DNA from 3 places in the Streptomyces sp. NPDC096311 genome. Region 1 is predicted to be linked to each of the others. Evidence: riboswitches for the same ligand, from Rfam matches in the RefSeq annotation. Region 1 holds a riboswitch; each other region holds the start of a gene.

What was found. Region 1 has a riboswitch for cyclic di-AMP ahead of ACIRA5_RS12415 (NlpC/P60 family protein). Riboswitches for the same ligand answer to the same signal wherever they lie in the genome.
Region 2: it holds a riboswitch for cyclic di-AMP, as region 1 does, so the genes downstream of both, ACIRA5_RS08730 (transglycosylase family protein) here and ACIRA5_RS12415 (NlpC/P60 family protein) in region 1, are expected to answer to the same signal.
Region 3: it holds a riboswitch for cyclic di-AMP, as region 1 does, so the genes downstream of both, ACIRA5_RS01255 (C40 family peptidase) here and ACIRA5_RS12415 (NlpC/P60 family protein) in region 1, are expected to answer to the same signal.

Annotation. Positions count from the first base shown of each region.
Region 1 is NZ_JBIWFN010000004.1:184,823-190,543, reverse strand. It holds gene ACIRA5_RS12435 (hypothetical protein) at 1-219, opposite strand, end outside; gene ACIRA5_RS12430 (NlpC/P60 family protein) at 357-1,448, opposite strand; gene ACIRA5_RS12425 (hypothetical protein) at 1,861-2,214, shown strand; gene ACIRA5_RS12420 (tellurite resistance/C4-dicarboxylate transporter family protein) at 2,308-3,282, opposite strand; gene ACIRA5_RS12415 (NlpC/P60 family protein) at 3,378-4,556, opposite strand; cyclic di-AMP (ydaO/yuaA leader) riboswitch at 4,563-4,736, opposite strand; gene pcrA (DNA helicase PcrA) at 5,063-5,721, shown strand, end outside.
Region 2 is NZ_JBIWFN010000003.1:98,518-104,238, forward strand. It holds gene ACIRA5_RS08715 (DUF501 domain-containing protein) at 53-589, opposite strand; gene ACIRA5_RS08720 (septum formation initiator family protein) at 665-1,141, opposite strand; gene eno (phosphopyruvate hydratase) at 1,243-2,529, opposite strand; gene ACIRA5_RS08730 (transglycosylase family protein) at 2,867-3,577, opposite strand; cyclic di-AMP (ydaO/yuaA leader) riboswitch at 3,582-3,790, opposite strand; gene ACIRA5_RS08735 (transglycosylase family protein) at 3,929-4,936, opposite strand; gene ACIRA5_RS08740 (cytochrome P450) at 5,108-5,721, opposite strand, start outside.
Region 3 is NZ_JBIWFN010000001.1:280,596-286,316, forward strand. It holds gene ACIRA5_RS01230 (8-amino-7-oxononanoate synthase) at 7-1,167, shown strand; gene ACIRA5_RS01235 (DUF397 domain-containing protein) at 1,124-1,348, opposite strand; gene ACIRA5_RS01240 (helix-turn-helix domain-containing protein) at 1,361-2,218, opposite strand; gene ACIRA5_RS01245 (ATP-binding protein) at 2,431-2,889, shown strand; gene ACIRA5_RS01250 (DUF6328 family protein) at 3,232-3,753, opposite strand; gene ACIRA5_RS01255 (C40 family peptidase) at 3,842-4,315, opposite strand; cyclic di-AMP (ydaO/yuaA leader) riboswitch at 4,319-4,504, opposite strand; gene ACIRA5_RS01260 (hypothetical protein) at 4,851-5,156, opposite strand; gene ACIRA5_RS01265 (ATP-dependent Clp protease proteolytic subunit) at 5,164-5,721, opposite strand, start outside.

The DNA.
Region 1 (5,721 bases):
GTCGCGCTGCTCGAGTTGCCGCAGCGGCAGCACCAGCAGCGCCCAGCCGACGATCGCCGCGAGCGCCAGCAGCCAGAGCAGCAGCACCCGGTGCACCCCGAGGCTCCGCCTGCGCAGCTCCTCCAGCGCCCGCCCCCGGTCGGCCAGCAGCGCGGCGCGGTCCGGCCAGGTCCTGATGTGCGCGGGCGGCGGCGGAGGCGGCAGCAGAGAGCCGGGCATCAGAACCTCTTTGGCGACGGAGCGACGACGTAACGACGACGGGACGACGGAGCGATGACGACGGAAACAGAGTCCGCGCCGACGCTACCGTGATCCACTTCTCCGTCCGCACCACACCGCGGTCGCCCCCGCGTCTTTCACGCCACTCGGGTGGCCCCCGCGAACGGCATCTCGTCGACCGGCGCCAGCCGCACGGGCGCCGACGGGTTCGGGGCGTGGATCATCTGGCCGTTTCCGACGTAGATGCCCACGTGGCTGATGCCCGAGTAGAAGAACACCAGGTCACCGGGGCGGAGTTCGGACCGTGAGACCCGGTGTCCGGCGTTGATCTGCGCGTACGTCGTGCGCGGCAGCGAGATGCCCGCGGCGCGGTACGCGGCCTGGGCCAGGCCCGAGCAGTCGAAGGCGTCGGGCCCGGTGGCGCCCCAGACGTAGGGGCTGCCGAGCTTCCCGTAGGCGTACGCGACGGCCTCCGCCGCACGCGAGTTGGGTGCCGCGACGGAGCCGGGCGACGGCACCGGGCCGAGGTCCCGCGCGGCGGAGCGCGAGGCGCGCTGCCCGGCGCTTCCCATGCCCCCGGCGCCCCCGGCCACTCCCAGGTCCCCGAGCTGTGCGCGCTGCTCGTCGGTGAGGCGCGACAGCAGCTGCCGCGCCGTGTCCAGCTTCCCGGTGATCGTCTTCTTGGCCCGCTTGAGCTCCGCCTGACGCGACTTGAGCGAGGCCAGCTCGACATGCGCGGCCCCGCGCAGCTGCTCGATCTCCCGCAGCTGCTTGCGCACCCGGGCCACGGCCTCCGCCTGCCGGCTGCCGGCCCGCTCGGCGAACGCGGCCCCTTCCAGATACTGGTCGGGGTCGTCGGAGAGCGCGAGCTGCAGCGCGGGGTCCAGGCCTCCGCTGCGGTACTGCGCGGCGGCGATCGAACCCAGCGCGTCCCGTGCCGTGTTGAGCCGGTCCTCCTTGCGTGCCGCCTCGTCGCGCAGTGCGTTCAGCCGCTGCTCGGCCTTGTCGGCCTTGTCCTTCGCGCCGTCGTACTTCTGGGTGGCGACCTCCGCCTCCTCGTACAACTTGTCCACCTTGGCCTTCACCTGTGCCGGCGACAGCTGCGGGTCCGCGTGCCCCGTCCCGTCGAAGCCCGTCGCCGTGGCCGCGCCCGCGAGGGCGATGGTCGCGGCTGTGCGGGCCGTGTTTCCACCGAGCGAGCGCTGTCTGGGCTTTCGGTGCGCTGCCACGAGGGCCCACATCCTTCCCGGGGACTTGCCTACGACCGCCGGGGACGAGCGCGGTCAGCGGGGGACACGTCCGGCGGCGGCCCACACAGGGGGAGCGGGCCGCCGCCGGACCTTTCTCGGCGGTGGTGTCCGGCTGCCGCCCCTGGCCCGGGCGGCGGTGGGGAGCCGGTCACCTGGTGGAGGACGCTAAACCTGAGAGTGATGTCCCGGTAACGCCATGTACGGAAGTGGCGTCACTGGATCGCAGGGCGACCGTATGTGACCGTGATCCCGGCCCGGCGCAGTCGACTTCACGCGGTGTGATGACCGATGGGGCGGTTCCGGGGCAATCGGTGGTTCCCAGGTGGTACGGGTCTACAGGGGGTGGGCCGGTGACAAGAGGGGGCAGGGCCTCCGATTAGGCTCCGGCTCCATGGACGTACTCATCCATCTCTTCGTCGGCCTGCACATCATCGGCATCGCCTCGCTCCTCGGTGGTTTCCTCACCCAGATGAAGGCGATGGGCCAGGGCACCGCCCGGTTCGTCCCCGCCATGCTGCACGGCGCGCTGACCATGCTGGTCACGGGCGTCGCCCTTGTCGGCCTCAACCAGGCAGACGACCACTCGGTCAACACCCTCAAGATCGGCGTGAAGCTCGCCCTGCTGATCGTGATCCTCGGACTCGTCTATGTGAAGCGGGACGACGAGAAGGTGGACAAGGGCCTGTTCGGGCTCGTAGGGCTGCTCACGACCGCGAACATCTTCATCGCAGTGCTCTGGACCTGACGTCCCCCCGAAGGCCCCCACGGACGGCTACGGCGCTTCCGGACAGCGTTACGGATGCGCCCGCCCGCTACGGCTCCCGCGGACGCCCGCCCGCTACGGCTCCCGCGGACGCCTGACCGCTACGGCCGCCACCGCCAGCCACGCCGCGACCGAGATCCACAGCAGCACCTGCCCGAGCCCCCTGAGCCGGCCGACGCCGATGGCGGCCGCGACCGACAGCGTCGCCACCGCCGTCATCCCCAGCGGGAACACGGTCGCCCAGCGCAGCACGTCGTAGCGCGGTCGGGGCCACAGGGCCTCCGCCACGGCCAGCACGCAGTACGAGCCGAGGACGAGCACGAGCAGCGCCTCGGTCACCCAGCGCAGCACGCCGTTGTCGTCGTTGTTCCACAGATAGATGTTCGCCTGGTACGCGAGGATCAGCTTCGACCCCGCCAGCGCCGAGATGGCGAGCGCGCCGCCTGCGACCCACTGGTCCCCGGCGCCCGTGGCGACCTCGCGGTAGTCGAAGTAGAACAGTGCCGCCGCGTAGAGCACGAGCCCCAGCCAGAACAGCACCAGCGCGGTGTGAGCGAGCCAGTCCGTGTGCGTCGCGGGGGCGAGCGTCGCGCCCAGCACCGCGAGCCCCTGCGTGGCCACACAGCCGAGGAACACCCCTCCGGGCATACGGGGCCGCCATTGCCGTACGACCAGGAGGAGCAGCCCCGGCCAGAGCGCCGCCGACAGGGCGAGCAGGGCCTCGGCCGGCACCTTCCACCCCAGCGTGACCAGCCGCGTGCCGAGCACGGTGGTCGCCGCGACCGCGGTGAGCGCGCTCGGTGTACCGGCCTCCGTCAGCCACCGCTCCCGCTCCCGCAGCAGCCGTACGACGAAGGCCGCGGCGAGCCCGAGCCAGCCGACGGCCGCCAGGGCCAGCACGATCCGGGACAGGATCTCGTAGCCGGTCTGCTCCAGCCCGATCGAGATGATGCCGGTGGCCAGGATCGCGGCTCCGGCGCCCGGCGGACTCTGCGCCCACCAGCTGCGCAGGCCGGTCCGCCGGGTGCCGGGCGGGGAGATGGCTGACATGGGCCCGATGCTAAGGACCTTCGAGCGGGTTGGCGGCGGGCCACGCGCGCGTGGAGCTCGATGAGCCCCACGCGCGCGTGCCGGGCGGCGAGGCGTTAGGCCGGACGCACCACGCTGTGGATGATCGACTCGCCGCCGTAGAAGATCGACTCCTCGCGGACGTACGCGCCCGGCTTGGGGGCGTGGATCATCATGCCGTTGCCGACGTAGAGGCCGACGTGGCTGATGTCGTCGTAGAAGAAGACGAGGTCACCGGGCTTGATGTCGGAGAGCGGGACCGTCGTGCCCACGTTGACCTGGTCCCAGGTGGTACGCGGGAGATCGACGCCGGCGGCCTTCCAGGCGGCCTGCGTGAGGCCGGAGCAGTCGTAGGAGCCGGGCCCGGTCGCGCCCCAGACGTACGGCTTGCCGACCTGGGTGCGGGCGAAGGCGAGGGCCTTGTCGGCCTTGGCGGTGTACGAGGAGTCGGTGGCCGAACTGCCGGAGGTGCCGGCGGAGCCCGTGGTCCCGGAGGTGCCGGAACCCGTCTGCTGCTGTGCGGCCGCCTCCTGGGCCTTCTTCTGCGCTGCGGCCTGCTGCTGGGCCAGCTCCGCCGCCTTGCGGTCGGCCGCTTCCTGCTGCTTCTTCTCGATCGCCGCGAGCCGCGCCTTCTCCTCGGCGGTCAGCTTCGACAGCAGGGAGCGGGCCTCGGCGAGCTTGCGCTGGACGTCGGCCTTGGACGTCCTCAGCGCGCTCTGCGTCGTGGTGAGCGTCTGCAGGCTCTCAGAGGCCTCCGCGCGCTTCTTCGTGGTGGCGGCCTGCTCAGTGACGTAGTCGTCGACGGCCGCCTTCTGGCGGGTGGTCAGACGGTTCATCAGCTGGGTCTGGTCGAAGTAGTCCTGCGGATTGTCGGCCAGCAGGAGGCTCGCGGTGTCGGGGGCGGCGGCGCCGGTGCGGTACTGCGCCGCGGCGAACGAACCCAGTTCCTCGCGCGCGGTGTTGAGCTTCTCGGTGCGCTGGGCCACGTCATCGAGGAGGGAGTCGACGCGCTTGCGCTGCTGGGCGGTCTTCTCCCTGGTCGCGTTGTACTTCTCGGTCGCCGTCTCGGCCTGGTGGTAGAGGTCGTCGACCTTCTTCTCGACCTCTTCGATGCTCGGCTTGGAGTCGGCCGAGGGCGCGGCGTTCGCCGTCTGGGAGAGCAGGGCCACGGAGGTGAGGGCCGCCGTGGCGAGGGCGGGAGTCCGTATACCCGCTATGCGCGTACCCGTAGGACTCCACTTGCGATGCGACGCCAAGGTGGCGACTCCTTCCGTCATCCGCCTACCGAGTTAGCTGTCGGGTTCGGGCGGGTACTTCCGGAAGGTTTGCCCTACGGTCCCTGCCCCAGCGGACAATTGGACCGATTCACCCCAAGGTCGGTTGGGTCCCCGGCTCCGGCTGCCACACGGGCGCACCGGACTCGGCGGAGGCCGCACGGCCCGGCGGTGTTCGCCGGTTGGGTCGAGCGGCCTGCCCGGCACGCTAGCCAACTCATAAGTGTTCTGTGAAGTTTGATGTGCGATATGCCCGATACATTTTTGTGACCTTGGTCCTGGCGGCCATTGATCGGGACTGGTTGTGGCTGACCGTAATGAAACGATCCTGAACGGTGACGGCGTCCGCGGTGGCAAGGGCGGCGGAAAGGCCGGTGGAAAGGGATCAGGCGCGGTCACGTAAAGAGACCATGTGCCGTCGCGGAAAACCGGTCGGGTTTTCAGGGTGGCCGCGGGTTGTCAGTGGGGCCGCCTAGACTCGGAGAGCGATGAGCAGCCTCTTTGATGACAGCTTTCTGGCGGACCTCCAGCCTTCCGGGGCCCACGAGGAAGAGCCCCCGCCGCCGCCCGAGGACGGAGCGCCGGAGCCGCTTCCGGACGACCTGTTCGGCGGCCGCTTCGACGCGCCCGCGAGCAGGGACGCCTACTACCGCGACGGCGCGCCCCGCCCCGCCGTGGACCCGGCGGCCCTGCTGGACGGGCTGAACGAGAACCAGCGCGCGGCCGTGGTGCACTCCGGCTCCCCGCTGCTCATCGTGGCCGGCGCGGGCTCCGGCAAGACCCGGGTGCTCACCCACCGCATCGCCCATCTGCTGGGCGAGCGCCATGTCCACCCCGGCCAGATCCTCGCGATCACCTTCACGAACAAGGCCGCGGGCGAGATGAAGGAGCGCGTCGAGCAGCTCGTCGGCCCGCGCGCGAACGCGATGTGGGTGATGACCTTCCACAGCGCGTGTGTGCGGATCCTGCGCCGGGAGAGCAAGAAGCTCGGCTTCACCTCCTCGTTCTCGATCTACGACGCCGCCGACAGCAAGCGGCTGATGGCGCTCGTCTGCCGTGATCTGGATCTCGATCCCAAGCGCTTCCCGCCCAAGTCCTTCAGCGCCAAGATCTCGAACCTGAAGAACGAGCTGATCGACGAGGAGGA
Region 2 (5,721 bases), on a different contig from region 1:
CCCCACCCACCCGCAGACAGATCACGCACCGGGAGGACGCGGCGCAGCCCGCTCACTCCCCCTCGGACGGCGGCTCCGCCGCCACCACGCACGCACCCTTGCGCCACCACTCCGGCAGCATCGCGATCGCCTCGTCGCCCAGCGGATTCACCCCGGGCCCCGCGGCCAGCGAGTGCGCCACCAGCACATGCAGACACTTCACCCGGTCCGGCATCCCACCGGCGCTCGGAAAGCCCGCCAGTACCTCGATGGCGTCGCGCCGCGCGATGTAGTCCTCGTGGGCGGCCCGGTACGCGGCGGCCAGCTCGGGATCGGTCGCCAGCCGGTCCGTCATCTCCTTCATGACGCCGTTGGCCTCCAGCGTGCCGATCGCGGAGGCCGCGCGCGGGCACGTGAGGTAGTACGTCGTCGGGAACGGCGTACCGTCCGGCAGCCGGGGCGCCGTCTCCACCACGTCCGGCTGACCGCAGGGACAGCGGTGCGCGATCGCCCGCAGCCCGCGCGGCGGCCGGCCGAGCTGTTGCTTGAAGGCCTCGACGTCCGCGTCGGTCGGCTCGGTGCGCGGGGTGGGCGGCGGGGGCGTTTCCATGCCTGTGCTCAAGTCTCTTTCTTCTTCAATTCACCGGTCGTCAATTCACCGGTCGTCAGGTCACCGGCCATCAGGTCACCGGTCGGAGTGGTCCGACTTGTCGACGCCGTCCCAGACGTTGGCGTACCAGGGGCGGGCTGCCACCCCCAGATCCGTACGCGACTGCTTCGCCGCGTCCGGGTCGATCACGACGTATCCGGTCTCGCCCGGCATCACATAGTGCAGCCGTTCCCGGATCTGCTGCTTCGCGTACGCGTCGTCCTGCCAGCGCGCCTTGAGGTCACGCAGCTGTTCGACCCGGGCGCGGGCCCGCTCCTGCTGTCGCTCCAGATCGGCGATCTCGGCGCGCTGGGACACGTACTGCCTTATCGGGTACGCAAGGGCCACGATCAGAGAACAGAGTACGAGAGCCAGCAGCGCGGCGCGGCCGGTCAGGCGTGAGCGGCGGGCCTGGCGCTTGGTCTGCGAGCGGTAGACGCGGGCCGCCGTCTGCTCGCCGAGCAGCTTCAGCCTGGTCGCGGTGGAGAACCGGTCCCGGTCCTTCACGGCCATGTCCCGCCTCCCGTTCACACGCGCGTACGTCCCCGGACACGGTACGGGACCGGGTACGGGGACGTACGTACGACTGGCTAAGGCTTGACCCTCTGCGGGTGTCAGCCCTTGAAGCGCGGGAAGGCGCTGCGGCCCGCGTACACCGCCGCGTCGTCGAGGATCTCCTCGATGCGCAGCAGCTGGTTGTACTTGGCGACGCGGTCCGAGCGGGCCGGGGCGCCGGTCTTGATCTGGCCGCAGTTCACCGCGACGGCGAGGTCGGCGATGGTGACGTCCTCGGTCTCGCCGGAGCGGTGGGACATCATGCACTTGAAGCCGTTGCGCTGGGCCATCTCGACGGCGTCCAGGGTCTCGGTCAGCGAGCCGATCTGGTTGACCTTGACGAGCAGGGCGTTCGCGGAGCCCTCCTCGATGCCGCGGGCCAGGCGCTCCGGGTTGGTGACGAAGAGGTCGTCGCCGACGATCTGGACCTTGTCGCCCAGCTTCTCGGTGATGACGTTCCAGCCGGCCCAGTCGTCCTCGTACAGCGGGTCCTCGATGGAGACCAGCGGGTACGCGGAGACGAGCTCCTCGTAGTACTCGGTCATCTCGGCGGCCGAGCGGGACTTGCCCTCGAACTCGTACTTGCCGTCCTTGTAGAACTCGGACGCGGCGACGTCGAGCGCGAGCGCGATCTGCTCACCGGGGATGTAACCGGCCTGCTTGATGGCCTCGAGGATGAGGTCGAGCGCGGCGCGGTTCGACTCCAGGTTCGGGGCGAAGCCGCCCTCGTCGCCCAGGCCGGTGGACAGGCCCTTGGTCTTCAGCACCTTCTTGAGGGTGTGGTAGACCTCGGCGCCCCAGCGCAGGGCCTCGGAGAAGGACTCCGCACCGATCGGGGCGATCATGAACTCCTGGATGTCCACGTTGGAGTCGGCGTGCGAGCCGCCGTTCAGGATGTTCATCATCGGAACGGGCAACAGGTGCGCGTTCGGGCCGCCCAGGTAGCGGAAGAGGGGGAGGTCGGACGCCTCGGAGGCGGCGTGCGCGACGGCGAGCGAGACGCCGAGGATGGCGTTGGCGCCGAGCGAGCCCTTGTTGTCGGTGGCGTCCAGGTCGAACATCGCCTGGTCGATCAGGCGCTGCTCGGTGGCGTCGTAACCGACGAGCTCCGGGCCGATCTGCTCGATGACGGCGAGGACGGCCTTCTCGACACCCTTGCCGCCGTAACGGTTGGGGTCACCGTCACGCAGCTCGATGGCCTCGAAGGCGCCGGTGGACGCGCCGGACGGAACGGCGGCACGACCCGTGCTGCCGTCGTCGAGGCCGACCTCGACCTCGACCGTGGGGTTGCCTCGGGAGTCCAGGATTTCCCGGGCTACGACGACGTCGATGGACGGCACGAGCATCTCCTTCTGGGATGTGACGCGGGTACGCGGAGCCTGTGATGGCTTCGCGACATGAGCCTAACCGCCCCGGGGGGATCGGCCAGCCGGTCGCCCACCCCTTGGGCAGAACTGAACGTACACATTGTTCCAGAACGGAACAAAAACGGGTACGGAAATCTGGGTACGAAACGCTCCGTACGAAATGCCGGAGACGAAAAACCCCGCTCCGGCGCGTACGGGGGAACACGCACCGGAGCGGGGAGCCCGTGGGGACGGGGGCGACCCTCACCGGGGTCTCCAGTGTGGAGACCCCTTTTATGGGGGACCTGTCATTCAGCTGGGGTGAAGCTGCCGATCATCAGCTGAGGTGCAGCTGCTGACCCGGGTAGATGAAGTCGGCGTCGTCGACGATGTCCTTGTTCAGCTTGAACAGCTGCTGCCAGCCGCCCTTGACCTTCTTCTTCTCGGCGATCGAGCTGAGGCTGTCACCCTTGACGACCTTGTACTCGCCGTCACCCTTCTTGACCTTCTTGCCGGTCGGGGTGGAGACGGTCTTCTGGGCGGCCGGGCGGGACGCCGAACGGGAGGCCGCGGTGTCCGTCGAGCGGGTGGTGGTGCTGGCGCTCGGCGAGCTGTTCGACGAGGAGCTGTTCGAGGAAGACGAGGTCGACGGGGTGCTCGCACCGCCGGTGTACGCGGCGCCCGACAGGCCCGTGCCACAGGTCGGCCAGGCGCCCTTGCCCTGCGCGGCGAGGACCTTCTCGCCGACGGTGATCTGCTGGGACTTGGACGCCTGGTTGGCGGTCGCGGCGTACGCGGTGCCGCCGTACGCGGCCCAGGTGGAGGCCGAGAACTGCAGACCGCCGTAGTAGCCGTTGCCGGTGTTGATGGACCAGTTCCCGCCGGACTCGCACTGGGCGACGGCGTCCCACTGGGAGGCGGTGGCGGCGGAGGCGTTGCCGGCCGCCATCAGCGGAGCGGCGATGGCGACACCGGTGACACCGGCGAGCGTGGCGACACGAGTGGCCTTGGACGGACGGCGGTGCTTGCCCTTGCTGGAAAACAGCATGGAGAGATCCCCTCACCGACGCCTGCGAGGTGAGCTGTCGGGTTCGGGCGGGTGAGTGCCCGGCCGTGCGCTCTGAGCGCTCGGCTTCACCCCAAGCCGCTCCCGGTCAACTACCGGGCGCGGCGCATACCTTGGGTCCCCCGCTCCTGCCTACGGCGCTGACGCGTCGACTGTTCCCGTACGGCCGTTGGCAGGATTCGGCGTTGACGACCGTCGGGGCCCGCTGTGGCGAGCGGTCATGACCGTAAGCAGTCGATCGGCTGAATTCCAAAGACGATCAGGGCCTTTGAGATCCATCTCTCACTCGCGCCAAACCGGACATTACGCAGCGAACCATGACGCGAACTGCCCCTACTTTTCGCCCGATTCGGCACCAACTGCAAGGCTCTGACCGGGGAGGATGAGGTTCGGGTCGACGCCGACCGTCTTCTTGTTCGCGTCGTACAGCTCGGCCCATCCGCCTTCGAGGTCAAGGGCGTCCGCGATGGTCCAGAGATTGTCTCCGGCGCGCACGACGTAGGAGCCGTCGACGACATCACGGGAGGCGCCGGCTCCGCGCGAGGCATGCCGCCCGGAGGAGTCGTCGCCACGGCCGTCCACGGCGCTGTCGGTGGTGTTCTCGTCCGCGGTGCCGCCACGGTGGCGCCCCGCACCGGTCGTCGCGTTCTCGGACGTACCGGAAGAGTCGTCGCCCTGGCCGGAGTTGCCCGAGTTGTCGCTCTTCGACGCAGCCGTGTCGGAGCCGTCCGCCCCCTGGGCGTCGCCGCTGGTGTCGGCCTTCGTCGTGTTCTCGGCCGCGTTCCCGGACGCCTTCGAGGACGAGTCGGATGAAGACGAGTCAGACGAAGACGAATCGGACTTCGAGCCGGAAGAGGTGGACGGGGTTGAATTCTTGGACGAACTGGACGAATCGGAGGAACCGGATGAATCCACTGTGCTGGACGAGTCGTTCGCCACGCCCGTGTCGACCAGGATGTCGCCCGAGTTCTTGCTCAGCCCGGAGAGCGGTCCACAGGTCGGCCAGGGGGTGAGGCCCTGGTGGTCGAGGAGCTTCTCGGCGATGGCTATCTGCTGCGAGCGGCTGGCCTCGTCGGCGCTCGACGCGTAGATGAGGCCGCCGTACTTCTCCCAGTCCGCCTGGCTGATCTGGAGCCCGCCGTAATACCCGTTGCCACTGTCGGCACTCCACTGGCCGGCGCTCTCGCACTCGGCGACCCGGTCCCACGTGGTGCCGTCGGCCGCGCTCGCGCTGGTGGCACCGAGCAACGGGATCGCGATGGCGGATCCGGTCACTCCTGCCGCGACGATGAGGGCCGGGGCCTGACGGGGGCGACGATGGCGGCCGTTCCCGGAGAGCATGCGGAAGCCTTTCACGTGACAGCAGGTGACTACGCGACGTGTGAGTCGCGTTGACGAGTGAACGTATCCGCACCCGAACACTTGTCACAAGTCGATGCAGCGTAGATCACGTGAAGATCACAGAGTTGAGTGCGCGTCAGGTTTGAGCGCCCGCAGGTGTATGGTCGCCCGCTATCGCGCGACCGGTACCGGAGGCGTGAACTCCACTGGAAGCGTGCGCAATCCACGCATAATGAGCCCTCCGCGCCAGCGCAAATCGGCCGAATCTCCCGCGAGTTGAAGGTCGGGGAGGCGGGTGAGGAGGGTGGCGAGCGCGGTCTGGCCCTCCAGGCGGGCGAGCGGGGCGCCGAGGCAGTAGTGGATGCCGTGGCCGTAGCCGAGGTGTTGGTTGTCACGGCGGGAGAGGTCGAGCGTGTCCGGCTGTTCGAACCGCGCGGGGTCACGGTCCGCAGCCGCGAGGACCACGAGGACGGGGTCGCCGGGCGCGATGCCCTGCCCGCCGATGCACACGGCCTCGGTGGCGAACCGCCACGTGGCCAGTTCCACGGGCCCGTCGTAACGGAGGAGTTCCTCGACGCCGGTCTCGAGGAGTTCGCGTTCGCGGGCGGCGAGGGACTCCTGGAGGCGCGCGCGCTGCTCGGGGTGGGTGAGGAGGGCGTACATGCCGTTGCCGATGAGATTGACGGTCGTCTCGAACCCGGCGAAGAGCAGGATGAAGGCCATGGCGGCGGCCTCGTTCTCCGTGAGGTGCTCGCCATGGTCGGACGCGCGGATGAGACCGGAGA
Region 3 (5,721 bases), on a different contig from region 1:
ACCAGCATGGCCGGATCGCCGTTCGCGTGGATCGACGAGCAGGCGCACCAGCGCCGCCAGGCCGGACTCGTCCGCACCCTGCGCCCCCGCGCCGCCGACTCACCCCTTCTCGATCTGGCGAGCAACGACTACCTCGGGCTGGCCCACCACCCCGAGATCACGGCGGCCGCCGCACAGGCCGCGCGCCGCTGGGGCGCCGGTGCGACCGGCTCGCGGCTCGTCTCCGGCACGACCGAACTTCATGGCGAACTCGAACGCGAGCTGGCGGAATTCTGCGGCTTCGAGTCCGCGCTCGTCTTCTCCTCCGGCTACGCGGCCAACCTCGCCGCCGTGACCACGCTCGCGCCGCACGGCTCGCTGGTCGTCTCGGACGCGGGCAACCACGCCTCCCTCATCGACGGCTGCCGGCTCGCCCGGGGCACGACCCAGGTCGTGGCGCACGCCGACCCCGACGCCGTGCGCAAGGCGCTGGGCACGCACGAGGGTCCTGCCGTCGCCGTGTCCGACACGGTCTTCTCGGTGGACGGCGACGCGGCCCCGCTGGCCGAACTCGCCACCGCCTGCCGCGAGCACGGCGCGGCGCTGCTCGTCGACGACGCACACGGGCTGGGCGTCCTGGGCGACGGCGGCCGGGGCGCCCCGCAGGCCGCGGGGCTCGCGGGCGCGCCGGACGTGGTCGTGACCGCCACGCTCTCCAAGTCGTTCGGCAGCCAGGGCGGAGCCGTCCTCGGACCCGCCCCGGTCATCGACCACCTGGTCAACGCGGCGCGCACCTTCATCTTCGACACCGGTCTCGCGCCCGCGGCGGCGGGCGCGGCCCTCGCGGCGCTCAGGCTGCTGCGCCGTGAGCCGGAGCGCGCCGCCCGGGCTCGCGCGGTGGCGACGGCGCTGCACACCCGGCTGACCGCCGAGGGCCTGGAAGCCGTACGACCGGACGCCGCCGTGGTCTCCGTGCGCGCACCGTCCGCCGAACAGGCCGTGCGGTGGGCCGCCGACTGCCGGGAAGCGGGACTCGCCGTCGGCTGCTTCCGCCCCCCGTCCGTGCCCGACGGCATCTCCCGGCTGCGGCTGACCGCCCGCGCGGACCTCACCGACGCGCAGATCGAGCACGCCGTCGGCGTGATCAGTTCAGTCCGGCGACAAAGCCCTCCCAACTGGCGGGAGTGAAGAGCAGGGCGGGGCCCGCTTTGTTCTTGGAATCGCGCACGGCGACCAGTCCGGCCCAGGGTCCTGGGCCGGGTCGGGCCGTCTCGACGCAGTTGTTCATTCCCGTACTGCGGCTGCTGCGCAGCCATCGCACGTCGTGGAGTGAAGTACTGGAAAGTACGTACCGAGGCAGTGCAGTCATGGGGGTGCCTCCTTACGCGCCGTCACCTATCCCGGCGATGTAGTCCAACGAGTCCTCGGGCGAAAGGGCGTGGAACTGAAGGGCGTTGAAGGCCTCGGTGTAGGCCTGAAGGTCTTCTTTCCGTTCGAGGTAGAGGCTACTCGTCAAGTGGTCGAGAACAACCACATCCAGATCAGTTGTGTTCGGAAATGAGAAGATAACGAAAGGCCCGGTGACGCCGATATGGGCTCCCGCGGCGAACGGCAGGACCTGAAGCCGCACTTGAGGCAGGGTGGCGGCCTCCCGCAGACGCTCCAGTTGCCGAGCCATCACCTCCGGGCCGCCGACCTCGCGTCTTAACACGGCCTCGTCCAGGACCGCGGTCAGTTCCAGCGGCGGATTCGAACGCAGGACGTCCTGCCGGGCGAGGCGCACCTCGACGAGCGCGTCGAGCTTGCCGTCCTCCAGGCCGCCGACGGCGACCCGGGTCACCTCCCGCGCGTACTCGGGCGTCTGGAGCAGTCCGGGTACCACCGAGGTCTCCAGCGTGCGCATGCCGCTGGCCTGCGACTCCAGACTGATGAAGTCGCGGTACGTGGGCGGCAGGACGCCGCGGTAGGCGTGCCACCAGTGATGGCGGCCGTTGCCCTCGGAACCCGCGAGGCCGACCAGGAGCTCCCGTAACTCGTGCCCCGTGACGGCGTAGACGTCCAACAGGCGCTCCACATCGGCCGGTTTCACTCCACTGATACCGGTCTCGATCCGGCTCACCTTCGACTGGTGCCAGCCGACGAGACGGGCCGCCTCACCACTGGTGAGACCCGCATCGGCGCGCAGCGCGCGCAGTTCGGCACCGAGCTTGCGGCGGCGCACCGCGGGACCGTGCTGCATGGCTGTACTCCTTACTCCTCCCGAGCCGCCCAAATACGCTCCGCCGTCGCAGAGTTCACCGCATCGAGCGACAGATATATGCATATCTCGGTGGATCGCACCCGTGACCGGCCCAGTGATGGCAGTCTGGCGCGAAGCACCAGTCCGGGACCGTACTCGAACCATCCGCTCCGTGTCGGACTCCGGTCCCGTGGGAAAGGGACGACGTCGCCATGGCAGATCACCAGGAAGCATCCGTCACTCTGCCGAGCGATCCCGCCTCGGTCTCCGCGGCCCGGAAATTCGTCGCCGATGTGCTGGCCGAATGGGGCCTGCCGTGCGACGCCGAAGTCGCGGACACCGTACGCCTGATCGTGTCAGAACTAGCCACCAACGCCGTCCAACACACGTTCGGGCAGTCGCCCACCTTCACGGTGGACGTCCGGCTCGACCGGGATGAACACCTGCGGATCGGCGTCACCGACAGCCATCCGCGCTTTCCCAAACGTCTGCCCGCCGCCGTCCAGCAGGACAACGGGCGCGGCATGGTGATCATCCGCTGGCTGACCGCCGAATGCGGCGGCAGACTCGTCGTCCGGCCCACCCGCGAGGGCGGCAAGACGGTCGCCATCGAGCTGCCCTGGACGGTGCCGGCCCAGCCGGTGACGGCCGGTGGCCCACAAGAGCCCTGAGGAGCGGCTCAGTTGTCGTGTCTGCCCCGTCCGGCGCCTCGCGGCGGGGCCCGGAAGACCTCGGTCGGCGGCACCGACCGGTCCCCGGCCCGGCGGGCGACGGAGAGCGTACGGCGCGGATCTCCCGGTCCCGGCGACCGCGGCCCCACCGGAGCCGCCGCCGTCCCGGCCACCCTCTGCGCTACGACCGCGCTGTCCGGCTGGTTCGGCCGGCGGCAGTCGGGATGAACCGCCCGCCGCGGCAGGGGCTCGTCACCGACGCGCTCGACCCGAAGGCGCCGAGCACCTTCCTCAGCCGACTGCCGCGGTTCGTGCCCGCGGGTGGTCCGGCGATGAGCGCGCTCACGGTTCTCGTTCCGGTGCTTCTCTCGGAGCCGGCGCTCCGCTGACGACGGCACGGTGCACCAGGCCGGGCAGGAGGCCCCACAGCGCCACACAGACGAGCAGGGTGCCCGCGCCCGAGGCGATCCCGGCGGCGCGTCCCAGCGCCACGTCCACGACGAGCAGCACCGATCCCGTCAGCGTCAGCATGAGCACGCCCATCCCGACCGTGGCCAGGACGGAGGAGACCCGCACGATGGTCGGCTTCGCGCCCTGCCGGAACAGCGACCTGTGCAGCGCGGCGGGCGCCGTGAAGAGCGCGGCGGCCGCCACGGCCAGCAGGAGGGTGGTGACGTACGTGGCGCGCTGCACCGTGTCGAGGGACGGGAAGCGCGGGGTGAACGCCAGCGTCAGCAGGAACGCGAAGAGGATCTGCACACCGGTCTGCGTGACGCGCAGCTCCTGGAGCAGCTCGCCGAAGTTGCGATCGGCGCGCTCCAGGGGCGTCTCGTTCCGTTCCTCGGGGGAAGGTCGCTCAGCCATGGTGAACGAGTAACCGGTTCGTCCGCTTTTCACGCCCGGGGGTGGAACCCCGAGGGGGTGCCGGCCGGCCGGCACCCCCTCGGGCAGGTCAGCTGACCCGGCCGTACCAGACGCTCTTCGTCCAGATCTTCTGCAGCTTCACGACCTCCCCTGTCTTCGGGGAGTGCCAGATCTTTCCCTTCCCGGCGTAGATGCCGACGTGGTACACGTTCCGGCCCGAGTGGAAGAACACCAGGTCTCCGGCCTTGCGGTGGGACGCGGAGATGTGGTGTGTCTTGTTGTACTGCGCCGCGGCCGTACGAGGCAGCGTCTTGCCCGCCTTCTTGTACGAGTAGAGCGTGAGCCCGGAGCAGTCGAAGCGGCGTGGCCCGGCGGCGCCGTACTGGTACGGGGAGCCCTTCTTGGAAGCCGCGACCTGAAGTGCCTTCGTCGCCAGCGTGGCCGCTTCGGCGTCGGATGCGACGCCAGGAACCACAAGGCTGCCGCCCACGGCGGCGAGGGTGAGCGCCGAGGCCGTACCGGCCCGGGTCCACAGCGACGGGACACGATTGAGCGCAGTCATGCGCAACCCTTCGTCAGCCGCCTGTGAAGGATGACCTGTCGGATTCGGGCTGGCGAAGTAGCCCGGCCGCTTGCGCGGCTTCACCCCAAGGGCCGCCCGGATCTCTCCGGCGACCCGTCTTGCTGGGTCCTCCACTCCTGCCGATGCACTTCTGTCGACCGGTCATCCGGGCAGCGGCAGGACTCGGCGTCCGCCCGGACCGCCCCGCCGCTGTGGCGGGGGCTTGTCGTCGGAAGGGATCTTCACGCATAGCGGTCGGAAAATCCGAGCGGAACCGGCGATTTGTGGCGTTACTCACCACTCACCCGTTCGGGTGGACGACCCTCTGTTCGGGCGATGTTGGGGACGCCGACGACGGTCCCACCAGCACCGGAGCGTCTCATTCCGCCTCCGGGCTACGCGCGTTGCGCAACTTTTTCGGTTCCCCGAAGGGGCCTGTGACTACTCCATCAGGGGGTACACCATCTGGTCCGTTTGAACCCCGGGCCGGACGCCTCGCTGACTTGGCGTACACGGCGACCCGGGTGTGGGTGTGTCAGTTGTCGGCGTCGGGCGGCAGGGTGACGCGGGCCGCCCGCCGCTCACCGTCGAGGACGCGCAAAGCCTGCGCCAGCGTCGGCGCGTGCACCTCGCTCTCGCCGCGCTGGTGCATCAGCGCGAGGGCGTCCCGCAGCTCGGTGGCCTTGGCGACCAGCGCCTGGGCGGCACGCAGCCCGCGGTAGGTGTCTCCGGGCCTGGCCGGGTTGATACGGCCCAGTAGGTCGACCACGTCGAGGTAACGGTCGATCAGCTCGGCCTCGGCGCGCGTCAGCGCGGGCAACGGGGGCAGTTCGGGCACCATCGGCGGATCACCTCGCGTCGGGTGTGGCGTTCCTCGCACCGGGCGCGGTGCGCGAGGTCTTGCGGCTGGGGATGATCCCGTCCACCAGTCCGTACGCCAACGCGGCCTGAGCGTCCAGGATCTTGTCCCGCTCGATGTCGGCGGCGACCTGTTCAGGACTCTGCCCCGTGTGGCGGACGAGCATGTCCTCCAGCAGCCTTCGAGTGCGCATCAACTCCTCGGCCTGGAGGGCCAGATCGCTCGCCTGTCCCTGTACCGGCTCGGGAAGTGACGGCTGGTGGATCAGCACCCGGGCGCCCGGCAGTGCGAACCGCTTGCCCGGCGCGCCGCCGGCCAGCAGCACGGCGGCGGCCGAAGCGGCCTGCCCCAGACAGGTGGTCTCCACGTCGCAGCTGACGAACTGCATCGTGTCGTAGATCGCCGTCATCGCGCTGAACGAGCCGCCGGGGGAGTTGATGTACAGCGCGATGTCCTGGTCCGGTGCCAGATATTCGAGGTGCATGAACTGCGCCATCACGTCGTTCGCCGAGGTGTCGTCGATCGGCGTCCCGAGGAACACGATCCG